Regions from separate parts of the Streptomyces sp. NPDC053427 genome, predicted to be linked through region 3. Evidence: riboswitches for the same ligand, from Rfam matches in the RefSeq annotation. Region 3 holds a riboswitch; each other region holds the start of a gene.
The links. A riboswitch is a leader RNA that binds a small molecule or an ion and turns the genes downstream of it on or off. The one in region 3 is predicted to bind cyclic di-AMP.
Positions count from the first base shown of each region.

Region 1: it holds a riboswitch for cyclic di-AMP, as region 3 does, so the genes downstream of both, ACIGWZ_RS13520 (NlpC/P60 family protein) here and ACIGWZ_RS36555 (M23 family metallopeptidase) in region 3, are expected to answer to the same signal.
Region 2: it holds a riboswitch for cyclic di-AMP, as region 3 does, so the genes downstream of both, ACIGWZ_RS38045 (M23 family metallopeptidase) here and ACIGWZ_RS36555 (M23 family metallopeptidase) in region 3, are expected to answer to the same signal.

Region 1 covers NZ_JBITYA010000004.1:407,128-411,810, reverse strand. Annotated here, with positions in the region: gene ACIGWZ_RS13530 (NlpC/P60 family protein) at 1-340, opposite strand, end outside; gene ACIGWZ_RS13525 (hypothetical protein) at 574-927, shown strand; gene ACIGWZ_RS13520 (NlpC/P60 family protein) at 1,086-2,240, opposite strand; cyclic di-AMP (ydaO/yuaA leader) riboswitch at 2,248-2,432, opposite strand; gene pcrA (DNA helicase PcrA) at 2,783-4,683, shown strand, end outside.
Region 2 covers NZ_JBITYA010000019.1:110,774-115,456, forward strand. Annotated here, with positions in the region: gene ACIGWZ_RS38035 (PP2C family protein-serine/threonine phosphatase) at 1-246, shown strand, start outside; gene ACIGWZ_RS38040 (DUF2332 family protein) at 248-1,390, opposite strand; cyclic di-AMP (ydaO/yuaA leader) riboswitch at 1,850-1,983, shown strand; gene ACIGWZ_RS38045 (M23 family metallopeptidase) at 1,995-3,161, shown strand; gene ACIGWZ_RS38050 (aldo/keto reductase) at 3,283-4,230, shown strand; gene ACIGWZ_RS38055 (hypothetical protein) at 4,300-4,602, opposite strand.
Region 3 covers NZ_JBITYA010000017.1:83,509-88,191, forward strand. Annotated here, with positions in the region: gene ACIGWZ_RS36545 (M16 family metallopeptidase) at 1-698, shown strand, start outside; gene ACIGWZ_RS36550 (M16 family metallopeptidase) at 737-2,104, shown strand; cyclic di-AMP (ydaO/yuaA leader) riboswitch at 2,347-2,503, shown strand; gene ACIGWZ_RS36555 (M23 family metallopeptidase) at 2,516-3,328, shown strand; gene ACIGWZ_RS36560 (GntR family transcriptional regulator) at 3,535-4,224, shown strand; gene ACIGWZ_RS36565 (HPr family phosphocarrier protein) at 4,573-4,683, opposite strand, start outside.

The DNA.
Region 1 (4,683 bases), on a different contig from region 3:
ACTCGGCCTTGGCGGCGTTGAGTTTCTGGGTCCGGCGGGCGGCCTCGTCCTGGAGCCGGCTCAGCTCCGCGCGTGCGGTATCGGCCTGTTCCTTGGCGCCGTTGTAGTGCTGCGTCGCCACCTCTGCCTCCTGGTACAGCGCGTCGACCTGGCCCTTGACCTGGGCGGGGGTGGGACGGGGAGCGGCCTGGCCGGTGCCGTTGAAGGCGGTGGCGCCGACGGCGCCGACGAGGGCCAGGATGGTGGCGGCCCTACGGGCGGTGCGGCTGCCACCCAGCGGTGCCAACGTCGCCGGCGGGTGCTGCTCGGTCTTGCGGTGCGACGCCACGGTGGCCGTCACTTCCTTCCGTACGGGCCGCGCTTGCGTCGGCCGCCTGGAGTGAGGACGCTAAACCTGCACGTCACGGCGTTGCGCCCAGTTGGCCGGAATTGGCGGCTTTCGACCGCGAGTGAGGGGCGGGTGAGCGAGTCCCCGCCGCGTAAGGGGCCGGGAGCGGCCTGCCGTGATCGAAGCGGCGATTACGGGCGCCCTGCCTGAAGGCGCGTGCTATGCGACGGATACGATCCCGCACTATGGACGTAGTAACCAATATCTTCGTCGGCCTGCACATCATCGGTATCGCCTCCCTCCTGGGCGGCTTTCTGACCCAGATGAAGGCGATGAGCGCGGGGACCGCCCGCTTTGTGCCGGCCATGCTGCACGGCGCGCTGACGATGCTGGTCACCGGCATCGTGCTGGTCGGGCTGAACCAGGCCCAGGACCACACCGTCAACAACATCAAGATCGGCATCAAGATGGCCGTCCTGGTGGTGATCCTGGCGCTGGTCTACGTCAAGCGGGACGAGGAGAAGGTCGCCAAGCCGCTGTTCGGCGCCGTCGGCGGGCTCACGGTGGCCAACATCTTCATCGCGGTGCTCTGGACCTGAGGTCCGGCACCCGTACATACGGCTCACCGCGCGGTCGTCCCTCGAGAGGACGACCGCGCGGTGGCGTGTGGGGGGTGGTTCGGGGGGCAGCCGTTCCGGTAGGGGCCCGCGAGACCCTTGGTGGCGGCCCGTAAGGGAAGCGGTTCAGGCCCGTCGGTTCAGGCCGGCCGGACGCTCCCGTAGATGGGCATGTAATAGATCGACTCCACCCGGACGTTGGCGCCCGGGTGCGGCGCGTGGATCATCTTGCCGTCGCCTATGTACATGCCTACGTGACTTATGTCGTCGTAGAAGAACACCAGGTCACCGGGCTTGAGGTCGCCGGTCGCGATCCGCTGTCCGACCTTGACCTGGTCCCATGTCGTCCGCGGCAGATCGACCCCGGCCGCCTTCCACGCCGCCTGCGTCAGGCCCGAGCAGTCGTAGGAATTCGGGCCGGTCGCGCCCCAGACGTACGGCTTGCCCATCTGGGAGCGGGCAAAGGCGAGCGCCTTTTCGGCCTTGGTGGAGTACGAGCCGCCGTCGGTCGACCCGCCACCGGTGGAGCCGCCACCGGTCTGGCCGCCCGTCGAGCCGCCGTCGTTCTGGTGCTGTTGGCGCTCCTTCTCGGCCTGCTGCCGCGCCAGCTCCTCGGCCCGGCGCTTGGCGGCCGCCTCCTTCCTGCGCTCCAGCTCCGCCAGCCGCGCCTTCTCCTGGGCGGTCAGCCGGGACAGCAGCTGCCGGGCCTCGGCCAGCTTGTCCTGGACGGACCGCTTGGATTCCTTCAGCGAGGCCTGCGACGCCTGGAGCCGGTCCAGGCTCTCGGTCGCCTTGGCCCGCTGCCGGGCGGCGGCCGCCTGCTCCTCCTGGTAGTCGGTGACCGCCTGCTTCTGCCGGCCGGTCAGCCGCTCCATCAGGTGCGTACGGTCGAAGAAGTCCTGCGGGTCCTTGGCGAGCATCAGCTGCGTCGTGGGGTTCATCCCGCCGGTGCGGTACTGCGCGGAGGCGAAGGTGCCCAGCTCGCGCCGGGACTCGTTCATCTTTTCCGCGCGCTTGGCGGCGGCGTCGAGCAGATGATTGACCGTGGCGCGCTGCCGCTCGGCGCCCTCCTTGGCGGCGTTGTACTTCTGGGTGGCCACCTCGGCCTGGTGGTAGAGCCCGTCGACCTTCTGCTTGACCTCTTCGATGGTGGGCTTGGGTGCCCTGGGGGCGGCCTCGGCGGACTGCGAGAGCAGGGTGACCGAGGCGAGGGCGGCGGTGGTGAGCCCGGCCGCCGTGCGGCGGCTCCCGGGCGAGGTGAGAACGCGGGTGCGCGGCTTGCGATGCGACGCCAAGGCCGGCGACTCCTTCCGTGGACCGCCTACCGGGTTAGCTGTCGGGTTCGGGCGGTGTCGCTGACGGAAGGCTTGCCCTACGGTCGATACGTCCGCCGCTGGCGGCCGCACCGGCCGATTCACCCCGGTGGTGCTGGTGGGTCCCCGGCTCCGGGTGCCTGGGGGCAGGGCCGGACTCGGCGGAGGCGGCCCGTGCAGACACTGTCGTCCGCGGGGATGCGGGCAGCCCGAGCAGGCACGGTAGCCAACTGGTGTGGCTCCTGTGAAGGCTGATGTTCGATATGCCCGAAACCTTTTCGTGATCTGATTGCGATCCCATGGTTGCGAGCCCGCCGATGGGAGCCGCCGATGCGAGCTACCGATGCGATCCAGGGACGCGGCCCAGGGAAGCGATCCAGGGACGGGGTCCAGGGACGGGGTCAGAGAGGTGGCCCAAAGGTGCACCCCAAAGGCGCGCCCAAAGGACGCGGGCCGGCGTCCGTGGGCCGGATCTGTGGAGGCGGCGGCGGGCTGTCGGTGCGGCGGCCTAGACTCGGTGGGCGATGAGCAGCCTCTTTGACGACAGCTTCCTGGCGGACCTCGGCCCCAAGGGCGAGGACGAACACCCTCCGCCCCCCGAGGACGAGCACGGCCCGGCCCCGGAGGAGATCCCTGCCGACCTCTTCGGCGGCAGATTCGACGCGCCGGTGCACCAGGAGGCGTACTACCGCGACGGCGCCGCCCGCCCCGTGGTGGACGCGGCCGCGCTGCTCGAAGGCCTCAACGACGAGCAGAAGGCCGCCGTGGTCCACCACGGCAGCCCGCTGCTGATCGTCGCCGGCGCCGGTTCCGGCAAGACCCGGGTGCTCACCCACCGCATCGCGCATCTGCTCGCCGAGCGCCATGTCCACCCCGGCCAGATCCTCGCGATCACGTTCACGAACAAGGCCGCGGGCGAGATGAAGGAGCGCGTGGAGGACCTGGTCGGCCCGCGCGCCAACGCCATGTGGGTCTCCACCTTCCACAGCGCCTGCGTCCGCATCCTGCGCCGGGAGAGCAAGAAGCTCGGCTTCACCTCGTCCTTCTCGATCTACGACGCCGCCGACTCCAAGCGCCTGATGGCCCTGGTCTGCCGCGATCTGGATCTGGACCCCAAGCGCTTCCCGCCCAAGTCCTTCAGCGCCAAGATCTCCAACCTCAAGAACGAGCTCATCGACGAGGAGACCTTCGCCGGGACGGCCGCCGACGGGTTCGAGAAGACGCTGGCCGAGGCGTATGCGATGTACCAGTCGCGGCTGCGCGAGGCCAACGCCCTGGACTTCGACGACATCATCATGACGACGGTCAACCTGCTCCAGGCCTTCCCGGATGTCGCGGAGCACTACCGCCGCCGCTTCCGTCATGTCCTCGTCGACGAGTACCAGGACACCAACCACGCCCAGTACACCCTCGTCCGCGAGCTGGTCGGCCCCGGCACCGACGAGATGCCCGCCGCCGAGCTGTGCGTCGTCGGTGACGCCGACCAGTCGATCTACGCCTTCCGCGGCGCCACGATCCGCAACATCCTCCAGTTCGAGGAGGACTACCCGGACGCGACCACGATCCTGCTGGAGCAGAACTACCGCTCGTCGCAGACGATCCTGTCGGCCGCCAACGCCGTCATCGAGCGCAACGAGAACCGTCGCCCCAAGAACCTCTGGACGGACGCCGGCGCCGGCCCCAAGATCACCGGCTATGTCGCGGACACCGAGCACGACGAGGCGCAGTTCGTCGCCGACGAGATCGACCGGCTGACGGACGCGGGCGACGCCAAGGCCGGCGATGTCGCCGTCTTCTACCGCACCAACGCCCAGTCCCGTGTCTTCGAAGAGATCTTCATCCGGGTCGGGCTGCCCTACAAGGTCGTCGGCGGGGTGCGCTTCTACGAGCGCAAGGAGGTCCGCGACGTCCTCGCGTATCTGCGGGTGCTCGCCAACCCCGAGGACACCGTCCCGCTCCGCCGCATCCTGAACGTCCCCAAGCGCGGCATCGGCGAACGCGCCGAGGCCATGATCGACGCCCTGTCCTCCCGCGAGAAGATCACCTTCCCGCAGGCGCTGCGCCGCGTCGACGAGGCGTACGGCATGGCCGCCCGCTCCACCAACGCCGTCAAGCGCTTCAACGTCCTCATGGAGGAGCTGCGCACGATCGTGGAGTCCGGCGCCGGGCCCGCCACGGTCCTGGAGGCCGTCCTGGAGCGTACGGGCTATCTCGCCGAGCTCCAGTCCTCCACCGACCCCCAGGACGAGACCCGGATCGAGAACCTCCAGGAACTCGCCTCGGTGGCCCTGGAGTTCGAGCAGGAACGGGGTGAGGACAACCCCGGCACGCTCTCCGACTTCCTGGAGCAGGTCGCGCTGGTCGCCGACTCCGACCAGATCCCCGACGAGGACGAGGACGGCAGCGGCGTCATCACGCTCATGAC
Region 2 (4,683 bases), on a different contig from region 3:
CCGGACCGGGTGGACGAGACGTTCTTCCCGGCCGGTTCGCTGCTGCTGCTGTTCACGGACGGTGTGACCGAGGCCAGGGACCGGACCGGCTGCTTCTACGACGCGCCCGACCGGCTGCGCGGCCGCCACTTCCCCGGGCCGGACGCCCTCCTGGACACCCTGGCCGCGGACGTCGCCCGGCATACGGGCGGGGCGCAGGCGGACGACATGGCGCTGCTGGCGGTGCAGCGGCCGCTGGGGGAGTAGTTCATCCGGCCGGCGCGACCTCGGGGAGCCAGTGCAGGCTCTCGCCGTCCGGGCCGGTGAGGGCGACCGGGCGCTCGTCCAGCGCGAGGGTCAGCAGCCGGGCGTCCTCGGGGCGCAGGGCCCGGTGGGCCGGGGCGGTGATCCAGGGCAGGACGGTGTGGTGCTCGTGGGAGACCCAGTGGCCGGGGCCGTCCCGCTCGGCGAGCAGCGACCGTACGAGAGCGGCGAACTCCTCGCGGCGGGCGAGCGGGAGGGAGGCCAGGGCGGCCGTGTGGAAGATGACCAGCGTCGCCTCGGGCGGGGCCTCGGCGGCCAGCGCGGGCAGCGCGTCGAGGGGATCGCCGCGCACGATCCGGGGGCGGGGCGCGGGGCGTACGGCTTCCACGGCGGCCGCGAGCCGGTCGGCGCGGTTCCGGCCGTGGAAGCCGTGGGCGCTGTGGCCCCCGTACCCGTCCCCGGGCCAGAGCAGGGACTGGAGCCAGCGGAGGTCGTCGCGGTCGGCGACCGGGTCGAGCGGGTCGGGGTCGATGCCGGCGCGCCAGGCGATGTCGGGGAGGCGGGTGGGGGCCTGCGGCGCGGCGGGGACGGAGCCGTGACCGGCGCCGCTCGTCCGGCACACGAACGTCACCGGGCTCCCGGGCGCCCCGCATTCCGTCCCGTGGCCCGCGCCGTCCCCCTCGTAGCGGTACCGGTACCGATCGGGCTGCAGGCACAGTCCCGCCCCCGCCCCGACCTCCAGCAGCGCCAGCGGCTGCGGCAGGCGGGCGAGGAGCGGCAGCAGCGTGGCGCAGTGCGCCGGGTCACTGGTCCGCTCGGCGCGCCCCATGATGACGGCACGGACCTCGTCCCAGTGCCGGACGGTCCACTCGCGCCAGCGTCCGTACGCCGTCTCGTCGCGCGGTCCCAGCTCGGCGTGCGGCCCGTCGAGGTAGCGGACGGCGGCCAGGAGGAGGGTGGGCCGCTGGGCGTTCCCGGCCGGCAGCGATCCCGACAACAGGTCGCAGAACTCCGCGTCGTGGCTGATCCGGGCGGTCAACTCCGCGTGGGCGTCGGACCGTCCCCGCGCCTGGTTCCAGGAGAACTCCCGGTACCGATCCGCCACTGTCTGCGCGCTGTTCACGACGTTGACCACGTTGACGACCATGATCCGACGTTACTGCTCTCACGCTCCGTAATGGGCGGGCACCCCTCCGCATAACAACTGACGCACAATCACCGGAAGATCGTTTACTGAATCCCGGTCAAGTCGCCCGCTTTGTTCCCGCCGTGGGCGAAAAAGTCCACGCCAAAGCTCATCCGGAGCGCATACGGATTCCCCGGAAGGCTTGGAAAACGACCGTGGTCTCTATTACTGTCCGATAACGGAGCGCGGTCGTCCCAGCCGTCGCAAGAGGCGGCACCGCGCGCCGACGCCGAATCCCGCAAGCGCACGCCATGCACGTCACGCACGTCATCACGGCACGCAGGACCACCCGTACGGACCGAGCGCATGTGCACGACGGGCGCCAGTGGGCACTGAACAGCGCCGACCGGCACCGCCCCACATGACCGCTGGCTCCGCGCGATTCGCACCTGTGCACCGTCTGCACCATCCGCACGGCATGCATGAACTGCACCGAGGGAACCGGGGAACCACCACCTTGGGGTGAATCGGACGCCTCCCACCAGAGGCGCCCGTAGGAGACCTTCCTGCTCCGAACCCGTCAGCTAACCCGGTAGGCGTGAAGGAAGGAAAGGAGTGCGCCCCCGTGGCGTCCAACAGGCCTGCCCCCGAGGCTCCGTCCGCCGGCGACCTCGATCACCGGGATCCGTTCGACGACGAAGGCCGTTTCGACGGCTCCGGTGTCGTCTACCAGGGCGGCGACCGCGAACGCGACGGCGCGCGTGACGGCGAGGGACCGTGGGAGGAGTGGAACCCCACCGAGGAGTCCGTCCGCTCCGTCCGCGGCAAGCACCGGGTGGCCAAGCAGCGCGGCAGCGGACTCGCGCGCAGCGGTACGGTCCTGGGCGTCGGCGTCATCGCGGCGGTCGGCGCGGGCGGCATGGCCACGGCCGAGGGCCGCCCGCCGGTCCCGATCTCGATGCCCGACATCGGCGGCATGGCCCACGACATCGCCGAGAATCTGCCGGACGCCGAGTCCCTCCCCGGCATCGGCGGCCTCATATCCGACTCCGGGCCGTCGCACTCCGCCGCGGACGCCGACTCCGCGCCCGCCGCCGGCCCTCTCACCCAGGCGGGCCTGACCCGGCACGAGGCGGCCCAGGGCACCGGCGCCGGCGAGGCGCTGCGCCACCGCATCCTCCAGCAGGCCGACGCGCAGCAGGGCGCCGCCGAGCAGGAGGCCCGCGACGCCGCCGAATCGGCCGCCGTCGATCAGGCCGCGAAGGCCGCCGCCGCGCACCACGAGGCGGCCGAGAAGGCCGCGGCCGCCAAGCAGGCGGCGGAGCTCAAGGCCAAGCGCGAGGCGGCGGAGGCGGCCCGCAGAAAGGCGGAGGCCGAACGCCTCGCCGAACTGGCCAAGAGCTTCATCACCCCGGTGACCTCCTTCACCCTCACCGCCAGCTTCGGCCAGGCCGGCGACCGCTGGGCCGCGGACCACACCGGACAGGACTTCGCCGCACCGACCGGCACTCCCGTCAAGGCAGTTCACTCCGGCACCATCACCCAGGCGGGCTGGGCCGGTTCGTACGGCTACCGCCTCGTCCTCACCCTCGACGACGGCACCGAGCTCTGGTTCTGCCACCTGTCCTCCATGGTGAAGACCTCCGGCAAGGTCAACACCGGCGATGTCATCGCCCGCGTCGGCGCCACCGGCAACGTCACCGGCCCGCACCTCCACCTGGAGGTCCGCCCGGGAGCCGGCGACCCGATCGACCCGATGCCGTGGCTGCGGGACCACGGGGTGAACGTCTGACGTACCGGGGGGAGGGGCCGGCGTCCCTGGGTGGGGCCGGCTCCCTTGGAAGGGGGAGCGGCCGCCCGGGAATAGCCCCCGCCCGGGAATAACCCCCCGCTCCCCAACGTTGCAGAATCGCATGACTGCGATACGCAAACCCCTCGGCTCGCTCTCCGTCTCGTCCCTGTCCCTCGGCGGCAATGTCTTCGGCTGGACGGCGGACGAGGCCGAGTCCTTCGCCGTACTCGACGCGTACGTCGCCGGCGGGGGCAACTTCATCGACACCGCCGACGTCTACTCGGCCTGGGCCCCCGGGAACAACGGCGGTGAGTCGGAGACCGTCATCGGCAACTGGCTGGCCTCCCGCGGCAATCGCTCCGACGTCATCATCGCCACGAAGGTGGGCGCGCCCTCGAACCCTCACCTCAAGGGGCTGTCCGCCGCCACCATCAAGGCCGCGGTCGACGCATCCCTCACCCGCCTGCGTACCGACTACATCGACCTCTACTACACCCACTTCGACGACGAGTCCGTCGAGGTCGGGGAATTCCTCACCACCCTCGACGACCTCGTCCGGGCCGGCAAGGTCCGCGAGATCGCCGCCTCCAACATCTCGGCGAAGCGGCTGGAGGAGTCCCTGGCCTTCTCCGCCCGCGAGGGCGTGGCCCGTTACGTGGCCCTCCAGCCCCACTACAACCTGGTCTCCCGCGACACCTACGAGGGCGAACTCGCCGACGTGGCCGCCCGCCACGGCCTGGCCGCGGTCCCGTACTTCGCCCTCGCCTCCGGCTTCCTGACCGGCAAGTACCGCCCGGGCAACACCGTCGACAGCGCCCGCTCCGAAGGCGCCGCGCAGCACCTGTCCACCGACCGCGGCCTGCGCGTCCTGGCGGCCCTCGACACCGTCGCCGCCGCCCACCGAGCCGAAGTCGCCACCGTCGCCCTCGCCTGGCTCGCCGCCCAGCCCACGGTCGCCGCCCCGATCGCCAGCGCCCGCACGGTGGCCCAGCTTCCGGCGTTGCTGGCGGTTGGCGAGCTGACTCTCACGGAGGCTGAACTGGCCCTCCTGAACGAGGCTTCGGCGTGACGTCCTGACCGACGCACCGCGCATACGGGGCCGGCCCGGACGGCCGCCCCCGTATGCGCGTCGGCCGCCCTATCCCCGCCGGTCCACCGCCACCCACGACGCGAGCGCCACCCCACCCGCCACCGCAAACACCGCAGGCCAGGCCCCGACTTTCTTGGCGAGGGGATGCGACCCGGCAAATGCCGCCACATAGGCCCCACTCAAGGCGGCCGCTGCCTTCCCCCCGGCCTTCTCCTGCCACCCCTTGGCCGCCACCGCGCCGGCCGCGGCCAATGCCACCCCGCCCAACGCCCGCTTCTTGGTCCAACGGGCCACGCCGTAACCACCGACAATCCCGCCTGCGGCCACTATTGCTGTGGGAACTTTGACCATCGGTACACCCTCCTTATCAGGGACAACTCTCTTTTACTTTACGGCCCGGAGGTGCGCGACCTCGGCTTCCCCGATGCAGCC
Region 3 (4,683 bases):
TGGAGAAGTACTTCGGTTCCATCCCCGCGCACAACGGCAAGCAGCCGCCGCGCGACGGTTCGCTGCCCGAGGTCATCGGCGGCGAGCTGCGCGAGGTCGTCGAGGAGGAAGTGCCTTCCCGTGCCCTCATGGCGGCCTACCGGCTGCCGCACGACGGCACCCGTGAGGCGGACGCCGCGGACCTCGCGCTGACCGTCCTGGGCGGCGGCGAGTCCTCCCGGCTCTACAACCGCCTGGTGCGCCGCGACCGCACCGCCGTGGCCGCCGGTTTCGGCCTGCTGCGGCTGGCCGGGGCGCCCTCGCTGGGCTGGCTGGACGTGAAGACGTCCGCCGGCGTGGAGGTACCCGCCATCGAGAGCGCCGTCGACGAGGAGCTGGCCCGCTTCGCCGCCGAGGGGCCGACCCCGGAGGAGATGGAGCGCGCGCAGGCCCAGTTGGAGCGCGAATGGCTGGACCGCCTGGCCACGGTCAGCGGCCGCGCCGACGAACTGTGCCGCTTCGCCGTGCTGTTCGGTGACCCGCAGCTTGCGCTGAGTGCCGTCCAGCGCGTCCTGGACATCACTCCCGAGGAGGTGCAGGCGGTCGCCGAGGCCCGGCTGCGCCCCGACAACCGCGCGGTGCTCGTGTACGAGCCCACCGAGCCGACCGCCCCGGCCGACCCGGCCGCCGACACCGAGAAGGAGGAGGAGGACCGGTGAGCGACTCCACCACCCGCGCAGATTCCGCCGCGACCGCCATGGACTTCCACCCCCAGCCCAAGGGCGGCGCGCCCAAGCCCTGGGCCTTCCCGGCCCCCGAGCGCTCCCAACTCGCCAACGGGCTCACCCTCCTGACCAGCCACCGTCCCGGCCAGCAGGTCGTCGCCGTCGAGATCAACCTCGTCGCCCCTCTGGAGGCCGAGCCGGAGGGCCTGGACGGCGTCGCCACGATCATGGCGCGCGCCCTGTCCGAGGGCACCGACAAGCACGACGCCGAGGAGTTCGCCGCCGAGCTGGAGCGCTGCGGCGCCACCCTGGATGCGCACGCCGACCACCCCGGCCTGCGGGTCTCCCTCGAGGTGCCGGTGTCGCGGCTGCCCCGCGCGCTCGGTCTGCTCGCCGACGCGCTGCGCGCCCCCGCCTTCCCTGACAGCGAGATCGAGCGGCTGGTACGCAACCGCCTCGACGAGATCCCGCACGAGCTCGCCAACCCGGCGCGACGGGCCGCGATGGCGCTGTCCAAGGAGCTGTTCCCGGCCACTTCCCGGATGTCGCGGCCCCGCCAGGGCACCGAGGAGACCGTCGAGCGCATCGATGCCGCGGCGGTCCGCGCCTTCTACGACGCCCACGTACGGCCCGCCACGGGCACCGCCGTCATCGTCGGCGACCTCACCGGCGTCGACCTCCAGGCGGCGCTCGCCGACACCCTGAGCGCTTGGAGCGGCTCCACCGCCGAGCCGCTGAAGCCCTCGGCGATCACCGCCGACGACACCGGCCGCGTGGTCATCGTCGACCGCCCCGGAGCCGTCCAGACGCAGCTGCTGATCGGCCGCATCGGCGCCGACCGGCACGATCGGGTCTGGCCCGCGCAGGTGCTCGGCACGTACTGCCTGGGCGGCACGCTCACCTCCCGGCTGGACCGGGTGCTGCGCGAGGAGAAGGGCTACACCTACGGGGTGCGCGCCTTCGGCCAGGTACTGCGCTCGTCGGCGGACGGCAGCGGCGCCGCCATGCTCGCCATCAGCGGGTCGGTGGACACCGCCTCCACGGGGCCGGCCCTCGAGGACCTCTGGCAGGTGCTGCGCACCCTTGCGGCAGAGGGGCTGACGGACGCCGAGCGGGATGTTGCCGTGCAGAACCTCGTCGGCGTCGCGCCGCTGAAGTACGAGACCGCAGCGGCCGTCGCCGGCACGCTCGCCGACCAGGTGGAGCAGCACCTCCCGGACGACTTCCAGGCGCAGCTGTACGCCCGGCTCGCCGAGACCGGGACGGTCGAGGCGACCGCGGCCGCCGTCAGCGCCTTCCCCGTGGACCGCCTGGTGACGGTCCTGGTGGGTGACGCCGCGCAGATCACGGAGCCCGTCAGGGAACTGGGCATCGGCACGGTGACGGTCGTCGGCGGCTGACCCCCGCCGGCTGACTGCCGGTCAGGTACCGGCTGGGGAATCCGGCCGGCCGTGAAGCGACAGAGCGGCTCCCGTGGTGCACGTCCACCACGGGAGCCGCCGTATGTCCGGATTGTTGCGGCTGGTTGCCCGGTGTCCTTGTGGCGTACGGCACAAAGCGCCGGTTCTGTTTGCCGATTGAAAGATGTCCCGATTAGCGTCGGTCCGACTGTTCGTCACAGGTCCGCCACAACAGTGGCACCGGACAGTCATCGCCGAGTCCCCGTACGGCGCGAGCCAGGGGAGCCGGGGACCCACACGTCCCCTGGGGTGAATCGGGTCCCTCTCCGGAGGAGCCCGTAGGAGACCTTCCTGCTCCGAACCCGTCAGCTAACCCGGTAGGCGAGAAGGAAGGAAAGGACAAGCCACCAGATGGCGTTCACCCGTGCCACCGGGAAGCATCGTCGTGCCAGCCGCACGGCTCGTACGACCCGCAAGTTCGCCGGCATCGCCACCCTCGCGGCCTCCGGCGTCGTCGCCTCCGTCGCCTCGCCGGCGCTGGCCGCCACCGGCGAGACGCACGCCGAGGACACCGGCCTGCGGCAGGCCGTCGTGATGGGCGACGAGCTCGCCAGCCGCGTCGAGGCCCAGGCCGACGCGCAGCAGACGGCCGCCGAGGCCGCCGCGGTGCAGGCGAGGGCCGCGGCCGTGGCGAAGAAGGCGGCCGACGAGGCCCAGCGGCTCGCCGAGGCCGCCAAGAAGAAGGCAGAGGCGAAGGCCAAGGAGGAGCGGGAGGCCAAGGAGCGCGCGGCCCGCGACGCGGAGCGCAAGCGGCTCAACGCCTTCGTCGCCCCGATAGCCGGCTCCTACGTCTCCACCGGCTACAAGGCCTCCAGCGGCCTGTGGTCCTCCGGCAGCCACACCGGCATCGACTTCCACGCCGCCACCGGCACCTCCGTCCACACCGTCGGCTCGGGCACCGTCGTCGAGGCCGGCTGGGGCGGCTCGTACGGCAACAACATCGTGATCAAGATGCACGACGGCACGTACACCCAGTACGGCCACCTGTCGTCCATCGGGGTGTCGGTCGGTCAGACCGTCACTCCCGGCCAGCAGATAGGCCTCTCGGGTGCCACCGGCAACGTCACCGGTCCGCACCTCCACTTCGAGGCCCGCACCGGCCCCGACTACGGTTCGGACATCGACCCGATCGCGTACCTGCGCGCGCACGGCGTCGGCGTCTGACGCCCCACGCGTCCTGGTGGAGCCCCGGCCGACGGCCGGGGCTTCCGCGTATCCGGTGCGCGGCAGGCGCCGGCCGTCCCGCCCCGTGGCCAAAAAATATCCCTGAATTCCCGGAGCCCGTCGGAAATCTCGTCCCGGTCGAATAGAGTCACGGAAAACCCGCCGATCGGCGGAGTTTCCCGGGGATTACGGCGGAGGCACGGACGATGCGAGGCCATCTTTCCGCGCATGCGGTGTGCACGGCGATTCGCGACGACATTGTCTCCGGTGCGCTTGCGCCGGGGAGCCGGCTGATCGAGGAAATTCTCGCGGCCCGCTACGGCGTCTCCAGAGTCCCGGTCCGCGAGGCGCTGCGTACCCTGCAGTCCGAGGGCTTCGTCACCACCCGCCACCATGCGGGCGCCTGCGTCGCCGAGCCCACCGAGCAGGAAGCGGCCGATCTCCTGGACATCCGCGCCCTGTTGGAGCCGCTGGGCGCCGCCCGTGCCGCCGTCCGCCGCAGCCCCGCCCACCTGAAGGTGCTACGCGGTCTCGTACGGCTCGGCCGCGAGCGGGCCCGGCACGGTCACCCCGCGGACGTGCGCCAACTGGACGGCTGGTTCCACGAGACGCTCGCCCAGGCGGCCGGCAGCGCCAGCCTGACGGCGCTGCTCACCCAGCTGCGGCGCAAGATCGAGTGGATGTACACGGTGGAACTTCCCGCGCGGGCCGTCGACTCGTGGGACGAGCACGGTGCGGTGCTGGACGCGGTGGCCAAAGGGGATGCGGAGCGGGCCCGCGCCCTGATGGCGGCTCATGTCGAACGCTCCCTCCCGGTGTACCGGTTGCGCCGCCCCGCCGCACCCGCGGTGAGGGACGCGAAACGACCCGTCAACACGGCGCGTGCCCGCAATTAACATCCGGGCCGTATACAAAGGGGTAGGGAATTCCCGCCGGGGCGGGTGAGGGTGCCTGCCGTTCGCGATGCCGGTATTTCCGCCGTGCATTCCTGCCCCGATGTGCATTCCTGTCCGACGTACATTCTTGCCTGTCGTGTATTCCTGCCGCGAATAATCGGCGATCCATTATTTCGGCATGCCCGTACGGTGAATGCGGTTCAGTAAACCCGTGCAGCGAAAGTCCCGCAGCGAAACCGGCCCGCTGATGCCGCCCCCGGCAAAACGGCCCCGCGGCGGCAACCGTTTCCGGTCGCCGCCGCGGGGCCGCAGGCGGAGAAAACAGGGAATCCCGAGGGACCCGGACCGTCAGACCGTCTCGGGGAGCTCTTCCAGGCCCTCGGAGACGAGCTTCGCCAGGCGGTCGAGCGCGGCCTCGGCCCCTTCGGCGTCGGAGGCCAGCACGATCTCCTCGCCGCC